DNA from 3 places in the Methylocystis sp. Uni0008 genome. Region 1 is predicted to be linked to each of the others. Evidence: predicted binding sites of a transcription regulator. Region 1 holds the regulator's gene; each other region holds the start of a gene.

Region 1 (4,272 bases):
ACGGCGTCGTAATCGCCGAAGGGGACCTGATCGAAGCCTTCGACCGGCGGTCCGAACCCTTCGAGATATTTCGCATTGCCGCCGGCGGCGATGGTCGCGAGCGTCCGGCCATGGAAGGCGCCTTCGACGGTGATCAGCCGATATCGCTCCGGCTGGCCATTGGCCGCATGGAATCGACGCGCCGTCTTGATCGCGCATTCCACCGCCTCCGCGCCGGAATTGGTGAAAAAGACCAGATCGGCGAAAGTGGCGTCGCAGAGCCGCTCGGCGAGGCGCTCAGCCTGCGGGATACGAAAAAGATTGGAGACGTGCCAGGGTTCTTCGGCCGCGCGCTTCAGAGTCTCGACGAGATGCGGATGGTTGTGGCCGAGCGACAGCACCGCGACGCCCGCGCTGAAGTCGAGATAGCGGTCCCCGTTTTCCGCGATCAGCCAGGCGCCTTCTCCATGTTTGAAGGCGAGATCGGCGCGCGGATAGGTCGGATAAAGCGCTGACGTCAAAAGCCCTGCTCCATGCTTCCGTCGCTGGCCCCGCCAGAGGAAGCTCGAAAAACAAAGCGCCGCCCTTTTAAGGGCGGCAGTTCAGGACGGATTTTAAGCGCGCCGCCCGATGCGGTCAAATCAATGACGCCGTTCGGTCATTGGCGTCGATGCTCGGCGTCGCGCAGGCCGAAAGGGTGAGTCCTGCGGGCAACAGTCCGGGCGAAAGGCTGTTGAGAACGCGAGCGCGCGCTTGCCAGCGCGACTCGCGCGTGATTCAAAGTAAACAGAAAGTTTCTAGTCGGCGCCCGCGTCGTTTGTTTGGGCGCGTTCTCTCGAGTGTTGATGCGCGTCACATCGCCGCTGGGCTTCAGGCCTGCGTTGCTCGGAAGAAACTCCGATCCGCGCGCGACCCGAAAGAATGGAGAAGCCTAATGTCATGGACCGACGAACGCGTCGAACTGCTCCGCAAGCTTTGGAGCGACGGCCTGAGCGCCAGCCAAGTGGCGGCTGAACTCGGACCAGGCATCACGCGCAACGCCGTGATCGGAAAGATCCATCGCCTCGGACTCGCCGAGCGCGCCAAGACGGCGAACGCACAACGTCCGCGCGTCGCCAAGGCCCCGCGTCAGACGCAGCCGCGCATGAACGGCGTCTCGTCGCACGGCAATCTGGCGCTCGCTTTCGCGCCGCACGTGTTGGCTGCGCCGCGGCTTGCGCGCGAGGAAGAGGTGGTGATCCCCATCTCCGAGCGCGTCACGCTCATGGAGCTGCGAGAATCCATGTGCCGCTGGCCGATGGGCGACCCCACGTCGCCGGAGTTCCGCTTCTGCGGCGGCAAGTCGACGATCGGCGGCGGACCTTACTGCGCCTATCACGCGCGCGTCGCCTATCAGCCGGCCCAGGATCGCCGCCGCGCGCGCGATCAGCTCCGCGCGCAGCGTTACGCATAATCGGGCGCCGCGGCCCGTCACTCGTGTCCGAAAGTTTCGTCGAAGGAATAACCGGCGCCGCGCACGGTGCGGATCGGATCCTTCTCGCGGCCGCGGATCAGGGCCTTGCGCAACCGCCCGACGTGGACGTCGACCGTGCGCTCGTCAATCTCCGCCGACATGCCCCAGACGCTGTCGAGCAGCTGCGCGCGGGTGAAGACGCGACCCGGCTTCTCCATGAAATATTCGAGCAGCCGGAACTCGGTCGGACCAAGATGAATTTCGCGGCCGGAGCGCCGCACGCGGCGGGTGTCGCGGTCGAGGTCGATGTCGCCAAGCGTCAGCCTGGAGGCGACGCGTTCGGGTCGCGCCCGGCGCAGCAGCGCGCGCACCCGAGCCATGAGCTCCGGCGTCGAGAACGGCTTGACGACGTAATCGTCCGCGCCGACAGAAAGGCCGCGCACGCGCTCGCCTTCCTCGCCGCGCGCGGTGAGCATGATCACCGGCATATCCTTGGCGCTGTCGCGCGCGCGAAGACGCCGGCAGATTTCGAGACCTGAAACGCCTGGCAGCATCCAGTCGAGAATGACAAGGTCAGGCGGCGACTCGGCGAGCCGCAGCTCGGCTTCATCGCCATTGTCGACATGCTCGACCTGGTAACCTTCGGCCTCGAGATTATAGACGAGCAGCGTCGCGAGCGAGGTCTCGTCCTCGACGACGAGGATACGCGGCGCGCGATCGCTTTTGCCGCTGCGCGGCATCACGGACGTCGCTTCGTTCATTGCGTCGCCTCATCCTTGAGCCCGAAATCGGGAACGCGCGATTTCGGCCGCTCGGTGGGCATCGGCTCGCCGGTGACGACATAGACGACCGTCTCCGAGATGTTGGTCGTGTGATCGCCGATCCGCTCCAGATTTTTTGAGCAGAACAGCAGATGCGTGCAGAAGGAGATGTTGCGCGGGTCCTCCATCATGAAGGTGAGAAGATCGCGGAACACCGAGTCTTCCAGCGCATCGAGATCGGAATCGTTCTGCCACACCGCGCGCGCGCGCTGGATGTCGCGCAGGGCGTAGGCGTCGAGCGCGTCCTTGAGCTGCATCGCGGCGACTTCATGCATCGACTTGAGTCCGACGATGGCGCGCGGCACCCGCGCCTCCGACACGATCTTGAGCGTGCGCTTGGCGATGTTCTTGGCGAGGTCGCCGACGCGTTCGATATCGCCGGAGATCCGGATTGCCGCGATGCATTCGCGCAGATCGACCGCCAGGGGCTGTCGCCGCGCGATGGTGAGGATCGCGTTCTCCTCGATTTCGCGCTGGAGCGCGTCGAGCCGCGGATCGCTGGAGACGACCCGATGGGCGAGGTCGACGTCGAAGTTGGAGAGCGCGTCCATCGCCTCCGCCAACATTTTTTCCGCGACGCCGCCCATTTCAGCGATGCGGCGTCCGAGCGCCTCAAGGTCCCGGTCGTAGGATTTTACAATGTGATCGCTCATGAGCGCCGTCCTCGAATGCTGGTTCAGCCAAAACGGCCCGTGATGTAGTCGAGCGTCCGCTTTTCCTTGGGCTTGTTGAACACGTCGTCCGTCTCGCCGAATTCGACGAGTTCGCCGAGGTACATGAAGGCGGTGTAATCGGAGACGCGCACCGCCTGCTGCATGTTGTGTGTGACGATCGCGATCGTGTAGCGGCTGGTGAGCTCTTCGATCAGCTCCTCGACTTTCGCCGTCGAGATCGGATCGAGCGCCGAACAGGGCTCATCGAACAGAATGACTTCCGGCTGCACGGCGACGCTGCGGGCGATGCAGAGTCGCTGCTGCTGCCCGCCCGAGAGGCCGAGACCGCTCGCGTGGAGCTTGTCCTTCACCTCGTCCCAGAGGGCGGCACCGCGCAGCGCCGCTTCGACGCGCGCGTCGAGATCGGCGCGCGACAGCTTCTCGTAAAGCCGAATGCCGAAGGCGATGTTCTCATAGATCGACATCGGGAAAGGCGTCGGTTTCTGAAAGATCATGCCGACCCGCGAGCGCAGGGCGTTGAGGTCGATCGCCGGGTCGAGAATGTTCTCGCCGTCGAGCAGCACTTCCCCTTCGGCTCGCTGACCCGGATAGAGGTCGTACATCCGGTTCAACACGCGCAGCAACGTCGACTTGCCGCAGCCTGAAGGTCCGATGAAGGCCGTCACCTTGTTTGCGCGCAGCGGCAGGCTGATATTCTTGAGCGAACGATCCGCGCCGTAATAGAAATCGAGGCTGCGGACCGAGATTTTCGTCGGCGGCTCTTTGGGGGCTTGGACGGCGGCGTTCATTTCGATTTCCTCCGGCCGGCGCTCAGGGAGCGCGCGGCGATCGACAGGGCGAGAACTGCGACGGTGATCAGCAGCGCGCCGGTCCAGGCGAGTTGCTGCCAGTCTTTGTAGGGCGAGAGCGCGAACTGGAAGATGACGACCGGCAGGCTCGCCATCGGCGCCGCCAGATTGGTGCTCCAGAACTGATTATTCAGCGCCGTGAAAAGAAGGGGCGCAGTCTCGCCGGAGACGCGCGCGACGGCGAGCAGCACGCCGGTGATCATGCCCGCCTTGGCGGCCCGATAGGCGACGCTGGCGACGACATGCGCGCGCGGCGCGCCGAGCGCCGAAGCGGCCTCCCGCATCGAGCCGGGCACGAGCAGCAGCATGTCCTCCGTCGTTCGCAGAACGACGGGGATGACCAGAAGCGCCAAGGCCACGGCGCCGGAGATCGCCGAGAAGTGACCCATCGGGTGCACGAGGATCGTGTAGACGAAAAGGCCGATGACGATCGACGGCGCGCTGAGCAGGATGTCGTTGATGAAGCGCACGACGGTGGTGAGCTTCGAATAGCGGCC
Region 2 (4,272 bases), 960 kb from region 1:
CCCGCGACACGTTGAGCGGGATGTCGGCGCTGTCGACGACGATGCGCATGAACCGCAGCCAGGCGGGGAGCAGCTCCATGTCCCGCGAGATCAGCACGCGGCGGACGTAAAGCTTGGATTTGCTCCTGCGCGCCGGGTCGAAAAGATCGAACGGCCGCGATCCGGGAACAAAGGCGAGCACCGTATATTCGGTGCGTCCTTCGGCGCGCCAATGGGCGATCAGCGCAGGCTCGTCCAACTGCCCGGACAGCTGCCGATAGAAGTCGACATATTGCTCATGCGTGATGTCAGACTTCGGCTTCGTCCAAAGCGCGACGCCCTCGGCGATTCGGCGGGGCTCTTCGCCCGGCGCGGAGACGAGGTCGATCGGCGCCGCGATCGCGCCCGAGTGCTCGCGCACGACGCTTTCGACGCGCCAGCTTTCGAGAAACTCGTCGCTCTCGGCGTTGAGGTGCAGAGTCACCCGCGCGCCGACCGTGGGCGCCTCGTCGAGCGGCAGGGGCGCGATCTGGTAAGAGCCCTTGCCCTCTGAACGCCAAAGCCAGGCCTCATCCTGGCCGGCGCGGCGCGTTGCGACCTCGACGCGGTCGGCGACCATGAAGGCCGAATAGAATCCGACGCCGAACTGGCCGATGAAGCCGGCGTCCTTTTCCTTTCCAAGCTTGTCGAGAAAGGCGCGGGTGCCGGAATTGGCGATCGTGCCGAGCGCGCTGATCAGCTCCTCGCGCGACATGCCGACGCCATTGTCCGCCACGGTCAGCGTGCGTTTGTCCTTATCGAGCGCGATCGTAACGAGCGGCGCTCCCGCTTGAGCCGCGAGCTTTTCGTCGGAAAGCGCCTCGTAGCGCAGCTTTTCGCAGGCGTCGGCGGCGTTCGAGACAAGCTCACGTAAAAATACGTCGCGCTCCGAATAGACGGAATGCGTCATCAGTTCGAGCAGCCGCGCGACATCGGCCTCGAAACCGAAATCAGCGGCGGCTTGCGGTTCGGCGGCGGGAGCCGCCGTTTCGACGGACGCGGCGTCGTCGGTCATGTTCTCTCCAATGAATAGCAAAAGGGAATGGGCGTCGCGGACCTCGCGACAGCGCATCTGAGTTCGTCATTGTCGCGCAATTTGCAAGGGCCGCCTGGCCGGCGCCCAAAACTAGACGAGCCGGCGCGGGAGCGAAACTCCCGGCCGGCCCGACCATCGCCACGACCTCTATATCTCGGAACCGCACGCTTTCGGGGGGCTGGGGGGCTGACGAAACCGAAAACACGCAGCCCCGAGCTGTCGAGGCAATGAACTTCATTTTGGGCGGCGCGTTTGGCTGGCAAGGGGCGCCATGTCGGCGAAAGTATGATTATTACAAGCGAAGTCTTGTCTGAGCGCAGGTTCGAAAAGATTCTCGTCGTAAACCAATCATTAAGTCTTGCCCCACGCATCCGCGCTTGCCAACATGGCTCATAAGAGATCGAGGAGAGCGAACGCATGGCGGAGTCGGAGGCGACGGAGCCCAGCCGGGCTCGACCCGCGCTCGTCGTCGTGAACGGCGCTCCGCCGGACGCGGCGGGAGGTCGGGGCGATAAGCGCGGCGTGGCGGTTTCATTCAGCCGGCCGGAACTCAACGTCATCTTCAATCTCTACGGCGCGAAAGTCGCGCAGGGCGAATGGCGGGACTACGCGATCGACTTCACGCCCGCTAAGGCCGTGTTCTCGATCTTTCGCCGCGCCAGCGAGGCGCCGCTTTACCGCATCGAGAAGAATCCTTCGCTGGCGCGCCGTCAGGGCGCCTATGCCGTCATCGCAGCGACGGGGCTCGTGCTTCGTCGCGGCCATGATCTCGCGCGCGTCGTGCGCGTGTTGGATCGCGCGCTGAAGCTCGTCGGCGCCGAATAGGCTCGCGAGATTCTCACGAGCTGTCTTCACAAGATCAGAATCGATCGGCGCGATAGGGCGTCGGATCGATGAACGGCGTCTCGCCGGTCATCATCTCGGCGAGAAGCCGGCCGGTCACCGGCCCGAGCGTCAGCCCGTGATGCGCATGGCCGAAATCGAGCCAAAGACCGCGATGACGCGGCGCCGGCCCGACGATCGGCAGCATGTCGGGCAGGCACGGCCGCGCGCCGCGCCAGGGCTCGGGGTCGAGACGTTCGGCGAGCGGAAACAGGCGGCGCGCCGTCGGCTCGCAGAGTTCGATCTGCACCGGCGTCTGGGGCGCGTCGCGGCGAGCGAATTCCGCGCCGCTCGTCAGCCTGACGCCGCGGCGCATCGGCGCCAGCAGATAGCCGATGTCTGCGTCGAGAATCGGGTGATTGAGCCGCGCGCCGTCCTTGGCGGCGTAATGCATGTGGTAGCCGCGCTTCCAGCCGAGCGGAATGCGGTAGCCGAGCGGCCCATAGACGAGGTCCGACCAGGGGCCGAGCGCCACCGCCGCTGCGCCGGCGACGAGCGGCCCCTGCGTCGTCTCGACGCGCCAGCGCCCGTCCACCTCTTGCGAGAGGCTGCGCGCGTCGCCGGAGAGAAACTGCCCGCCGCGCGCGATGAAGAGATCGGCGTAGGCTTTCGAGAGAGCGGCGGGGTCGATGATCGCGGCGGTGTCCCGATAGTGCACGCCGCCGGCAAGGGGGGCGAGATCCGGCTCCAGCGCCGCGACCCCGGCCGAATCGAGCGAGTCGATATGCAGGCCATAGGCCCGCAGTCGCTCCGCCTCGGCGAATCCGAGCGCGAGAGTCGCCTCGCTGCGAAAGAGCTTGAGCCAGCCGTTTCTGCGCAGGAGTTCGCCGGCCCCGGCCTGCTGGATGAGCGCCTCATGTTCGCTGAGGCTGTTTTCGATCAGCGGCCGCCGCGCTTCAATGTTTCGCTGCACGCGCTCCGGCGCGCTCTCGCGCCAATAGCGCAGCAGCCAGGGCCCGACCGCGGGCAGCGCCGAGAAGTGATAATGCGCCTCCGGCAGCAGGTTCAGCGCATATTTGATGAGCTTCGCGGGATCGCGCGGGAAGAGATAGGGGATAAGCGAAGACCGTTCGATCAGGCCGGCGTTGCCGAAGCTCGTCTCCTGTCCCGCGGCGCCGGCGCGATCGACGAGCGCGACCTCGCGGCCGCGCGCCTGCAGATGCAGCGCGGCGCTGACGCCGACGATCCCCGCGCCAAGAACGACGACATCCGTCGATTTCATGGATCCTCCCGACTGACCGCCTCATATATGGACTTTGATGCAACGCGCATGCTAGGCGCCTCTCTCTTTCCGAAAATTCCGAGCGCGCCTGATGATCCCCCGCTATTCCAGACCCGAGATGACCGTCATTTGGGAGCCGCAGACGCGGTTTCGCATCTGGTTCGAGATCGAGGCCTACGCCTGCGACGCGCTCGCCGAGATCGGCGTCATTCCGCGCGAGAGCGCCAAGGCGATCTGGGACAAGGCGGATTTCGTCACTTTCGACGTCGCGCGGATCGACGAGATCGAACGGGTGACGAAGCATGACGTCATCGCTTTTTTGACCCATCTCGCCGAATTCATCGGCGCCGAGTCGCGCTTCGTTCACCAGGGCATGACGTCCTCGGACGTGCTCGACACCTGTCTCGCCGTGCAACTATCGCGCGCGGCGGATCTCCTGATCGCCGACGTCGACGCGCTGCTCTCTGCGCTGAAGAAGCGCGCCTTCGAGTACAAATATACGCCCACCATCGGACGCTCGCACGGAATTCACGCCGAACCTACGACCTTCGGGCTGAAACTTGCGCAGGCCTATGCTGAATTCACCCGCGCGCGCGAACGGCTGGTCGACGCGCGTCGAGAGATTTCGACCTGTGCGATTTCAGGCGCCGTCGGCACCTTCGCCAACATCGATCCGCGCGTCGAGGAATATGTGGCGCATAAGATGGGCCTGACCGTCGAGCCGATCTCGACGCAGGTCATTCCGCGCGACCGCCACGCCGCCTATTTTGCGACGCTCGCGGTCGTCGCGTCGTCGGTCGAACGGCTTGCCATCGAAATCCGCCATCTTCAGCGCACCGAGGTGCTTGAGGCGGAAGAGTATTTTTCTGCTGGGCAGAAGGGCTCTTCCGCCATGCCGCATAAGCGCAATCCGGTGCTGACGGAAAATCTGACGGGCCTCGCGCGGCTCGTGCGCGGCATGGCGGTTCCGGCCATGGAGAATGTGGCGCTCTGGCACGAGCGCGACATTTCGCATTCTTCGGTCGAGCGCATGATCGGCCCCGACGCGACGGTGACTCTCGATTTCGCGCTGGCGCGCCTGACGGGCGTAATCGAAAATCTCGTCGTCTATCCG
Region 3 (4,272 bases), 1.8 Mb from region 1:
CGCGACGATATGCGGCTTGCGGCCTTTCATCGGCCAACCCTTCGGAATGATCCAACGCTTTGTGTCGCGGGAGGTGACCAGCATGATCTCCACGCGCCCATTGTAGATTCGCCACGGTAAAGCCGCGTATTGCGTCCGCAGGACGACGCCCGCGCCGACGTTCTTCTTCTTCGCCTTCGGCGCTTTCATGCCGCGAACCTCGCAATCGCGTAGAAAGTCGCGGCGAAAAAAGCGGCCATCGGCATCGTGATGACCCAGGCGACCACGATGTCCTTGGCGACGTTCCAGCGAACGGCCGCAACCCGTCTCGACGCTCCGACGCCAATGATCGCGCCGGTGATGGTATGAGTCGTCGACACCGGAACGCCCAGTCCGGTCGCCAGGAACAATGTAATGGCGCCCCCGGTCTCGGCGCAGAACCCCTGCATGGGGGTCAAACGCGTGATCCTGGAGCCCATCGTGCGCACGATCCGCCACCCGCCGAACAGGGTTCCAAGCCCCATGGCTGCCTGACAGGCGATCACAACCCAAAACGGCACGTGGAACTCGCCGCCGAGCGCGCCATGCGAATAAAGCAGCACCGCGATCACGCCCATGGTCTTTTGCGCGTCATTGCCGCCGTGGCCCAGCGAGTAGAGGGAAGCCGAGGCGAATTGCAACAGGCGAAACAGCGCGTCGACGCCGCCGGGCGTCCGTCGCACGAAGAGCCAGGAAACCAGCAGGACGAGCGCGAGCGCCAGGACGAACCCAAGCGCCGGCGAGAGGACGATCGCGGCGCCGGTCTTGAGCAGACCGTTCCAGACGATCGCGGAAGCGCCGACCTTGGCGACGCCGGCGCCCACGAGTCCGCCGACGAGGGCGTGCGAACTCGAGGAAGGAATGCCCAATCCCCAGGTGATCACATTCCAGACGATCGCCCCCATCAACGCGCCGAAGATGACGAAGTCGTCCACGATATCGGGCGAGATGATGCCCGCGCCGACAGTCTGCGCCACGTGAAGGCCGAAAAACAGGAAGGCGATAAAATTGAAGAAGGCGGCCCAGAACACCGCGAATTGCGGCCGCAAAACGCGCGTCGAGACGATCGTCGCGATGGAATTGGCGGCGTCGTGCAGACCGTTCAGGAAATCGAAGATCAACGCGACGGCGATGAGCGCAAGGAGATAGTAAGAGAAATCCTGCAAGCGCCCGCCCTAGCTATGTTCGATGACGATGCCGGCGACTCGGTCGGCGACGTCTTCGAACCCGTCGACGACTCTTTCAAGATGGCCGTAGATCTCCGCCCCGACGATGAACGCCATGGGATCTTCGTGGCGGTGCGCCAGAAACAGCTCCTTCAGCCCTTGGTCATGAATGGCGTCGGCCTCGTCCTCGATCCGCGTGATTTCCTCGCTGAAGGCGTTGAGCCTGCCGGCGTTTTGGCGCATCGACCGCAGCAGCGGGATCGCGCTGCGCGTGAGCTCCGCCGACTGCACGATGATGTCCCCCATGCGCCGCATGGCTGGCTGGAAATCGCGCGCTTCGTAAAGCAGGGTCGCCTTCGCTGTCTGATGCATCTGGTCGATCGCGTCGTCCATCGCCGAGATCAGGTCGCGGATGTCGCTGCGATCGAAAGGCGTGATAAAAGTGCGGCGAACCGCCAGATGCGCCTCGCGGGTGATCGCGTCGGCCTCATGCTCCTGGCGGCGGATTTCCTGACTGCAGACAAGCACGCGGTCGCCGCCGTCGAGCAGTTCGCGCAAGGCGTGGGATCCCGCGACAAGCGTCTCCGCATGCCGCTCGAAAAGGTCGAAGAAGCGCTCCTCTCTCGGCATGAGCGCCTGAAACCAAGACAACATGGCGCTTCTGCCTCCGGGAATCGTCACAAAACTGTCATAAACTGGCTGGCGGCACATAGCCGGGCCGGCCGCGGCTGTAAAGAGCGAGGCGACGCCGCCGGACTATTTTGAAAGCCGCTGCGTCCTGTTTAGCGCAATCGAACTGTCTCGCGAGGCGCTCGCGTCCCCCGGCGCGATGTTTCGCGGCAACAGACTTCGCAGGCGGGCTCTTACGTGGCGCGGGGCGCGGCTGATGCTCACGAGACTGGAGCGGTTGTATATGAATGCGCCCTTCTCCCCAACCACGATGTCGCCGCTCCGCAACGTCGGATCACGGCGGGACAGCCGCAGATAATAGTCGCGAGACGCGGCTGGGTCGTTGCACGAGCATCGCGCCGTGAATTTGTCGCGGAAGCTGAACGCCGCGCGGAGCGCCGAATAGCGCTCCCCCTTGGCGTTCCGCGCCTGATCAATGCTCGCGCCCTGATAGAGCTGCACGCGCGCCGACGGACAGGCGAAATCACAGGACTGCTGGGCGGAAAGCTGCGAGGATTTGATCAAAGGAAAGTAATAGCCGTCGCAGACGCGCACGCAGTAGGCGCCGCTCGACATTGAATCGGCGTCGCCGCCGGCGCCGCCGGTCGCTACCGGCTTGGCGTAAGGGATCGTTCCGTAAGGGATGGTGGCTTTCGGCGCGCGCGCGCGCTGGCGCGGCGGACGCATGATGCGCCGGGAGCGTCCCGGCGGCGCCCACGAAGGCTGCTCGGGGCCAAAAAGCGTATCGAAAAAATCGCCCTGAGCCAGTGTGTCGAGCGGCGGGAGCGCCAGGAGAAACGCCAGAGCGCCGACGATCGCAATCGCACCCTGGCGATCAAGCCGCATTCGCCTGTCCCCGTCTACTAACTTCGACTGGCGACCCCGGCAGGATTCGAACCTGCGACCTACTGCTTCGAAGGCAGTTGCTCTATCCGGCTGAGCTACGGAGCCGTCGAATGCGCAGCTTGCGGGGCCGACCGTATCACCACGGCCGACGCGGCGCCAGAAACGCCCGACAGGGTACTCATATATGGCGACCCCGGCAGGATTCGAACCTGCGACCTACTGCTTAGAAGGCAGTTGCTCTATCCGGCTGAGCTACGGGGCCGAAACAGCCTCAATGGGTCCAGAGTCCGATACGGCTAGTCTTGAAATTATCCGAATAGGAAGCCCCCCGCCGCGCGGCGAGATTGGGCTTCGGCTCCTCGACGCGATACGCCAGACCATTGCGCTCGGCATAGGCGATCGCCTCTTCCTTGGTGGCGAATTTGAGCCTGATCTGCTGGCGCATGTCGCCGGAGCTCGTCCAGCCCATCAGCGGCTCGATGCTCCGCGGCGACTCGGGTTCGAAGTCCAGCCGCCACATGTCCGACCCGGGACCCGATTGCGTGGCGCTCGGCGCCGGAAGATAGATGCGTGCGGTCATATGGCCTCGTCGTTGACGTTGCGCGCCAGGGCGCCGGGTGAGAGAGCGGCCGCGCGGCGGCGTTCGCGCTGGTCGGGGCAGCAGGATTCGAACCTGCGACCTGAAGTACCCAAAACTTCCGCGCTACCAGGCTGCGCTATACCCCGCCGGACGCAAGCCGTACCTTGAGGCGGCCCTGCCCTCGCTCAAATTTCGCTACCACGCGAGGCCGCGCCTCACAAGGGAATGCGACTTAGCGCTTGAAGATGCGGTGCCGCACCTGGTCTCCCGGCGCGAGCGAGATGCGCCGCGCGGCGCCGGCGTTCAGCTCCAGCACCGCATAGGCCGGCTCAGGCGACGCGATGATCCGTTCGGAGAAAGGCTCCGCATCGGCGGCCACGCCGACCACCCGTCCGTCGCGGCCGATGAAAACCATATCGAGTGGAATGTAGGTGTTCTTCATCCACATCGAGACCGGCCCCTCGGCCTTGAACTCGAACAGCATGCCGTGATCTGCGGGCATCGACTTGCGAAACATCAAGCCGCGGGCGCGGGCCTTGGGGGTGTCCACGACTTCGACTTTGAAGTCGTGCTCGCCCGTCGCGGTCACGATGCCCAGAGTTTCCAGCGCAGGCTCGGCGCGCGCCGAGGTCAGCGCGAGCGCGAGAAACAAAGACCAGATGAGTAAGCGGAATCTTTGCGCAGATCTCATTCGGAAGCGCTCCAAAGAGCCTCGCGCTGGGAATGTGTTCAGTGCGACGGGACGCTTTTCGCGTCGAGCGGCCGCACTTCAGTCGCCATAAGGCCCTTGGGACCGCCGCCGTAGCGCACGAGCACGCTGTCGCCGGGCTTGAGTTCGGTCATGCCGTAGCGGCGAACCGTCTCCATATGCAGAAAAATATCCTCGGTGCCTTCGCCGCGCGTGAGAAATCCGAATCCCTTCACGCGATTGAACCATTTGACGATGGCGATCTCATAGCCGCTCGTTGGGACGACCTGGACATGAGTGCGTCC

Evidence for each region. The regulator PhoB, encoded in region 1, activates phosphate uptake and scavenging genes when phosphate is short. The targets are predictions, from matches to a motif close to TGTCATNNANCTGTCAT.
Region 2: a site for PhoB is predicted at 1,390-1,406, ahead of AC0X69_RS17310 (DUF2794 domain-containing protein). Genes of this name have one in related genera too.
Region 3: a site for PhoB is predicted at 1,860-1,876, ahead of AC0X69_RS01385 (DUF47 domain-containing protein). Genes of this name have one in related genera too.

What each region holds. Positions count from the first base shown of each region.
Region 1 covers NZ_CM166370.1:2,516,258-2,520,529, reverse strand. Annotated here, with positions in the region: gene AC0X69_RS12565 (aspartate aminotransferase family protein) at 1-500, opposite strand, end outside; gene AC0X69_RS12560 (GcrA family cell cycle regulator) at 914-1,432, shown strand; gene phoB (phosphate regulon transcriptional regulator PhoB) at 1,450-2,193, opposite strand; gene phoU (phosphate signaling complex protein PhoU) at 2,190-2,906, opposite strand; gene pstB (phosphate ABC transporter ATP-binding protein PstB) at 2,930-3,715, opposite strand; gene pstA (phosphate ABC transporter permease PstA) at 3,712-4,272, opposite strand, start outside.
Region 2 covers NZ_CM166370.1:3,476,253-3,480,524, forward strand. Annotated here, with positions in the region: gene htpG (molecular chaperone HtpG) at 1-1,033, opposite strand, end outside; gene AC0X69_RS17310 (DUF2794 domain-containing protein) at 1,472-1,879, shown strand; gene AC0X69_RS17315 (NAD(P)/FAD-dependent oxidoreductase) at 1,914-3,158, opposite strand; gene purB (adenylosuccinate lyase) at 3,250-4,272, shown strand, end outside.
Region 3 covers NZ_CM166370.1:277,984-282,255, reverse strand. Annotated here, with positions in the region: gene AC0X69_RS01395 (NUDIX hydrolase) at 1-189, opposite strand, end outside; gene AC0X69_RS01390 (inorganic phosphate transporter) at 186-1,184, opposite strand; gene AC0X69_RS01385 (DUF47 domain-containing protein) at 1,194-1,838, opposite strand; gene AC0X69_RS01380 (DUF2865 domain-containing protein) at 1,941-2,699, opposite strand; tRNA gene AC0X69_RS01375 (tRNA-Arg) at 2,728-2,804, opposite strand; tRNA gene AC0X69_RS01370 (tRNA-Arg) at 2,885-2,961, opposite strand; gene AC0X69_RS01365 (ETC complex I subunit) at 2,971-3,279, opposite strand; tRNA gene AC0X69_RS01360 (tRNA-Pro) at 3,349-3,425, opposite strand; gene AC0X69_RS01355 (DUF192 domain-containing protein) at 3,512-3,970, opposite strand; gene AC0X69_RS01350 (cold-shock protein) at 4,009-4,272, opposite strand, start outside.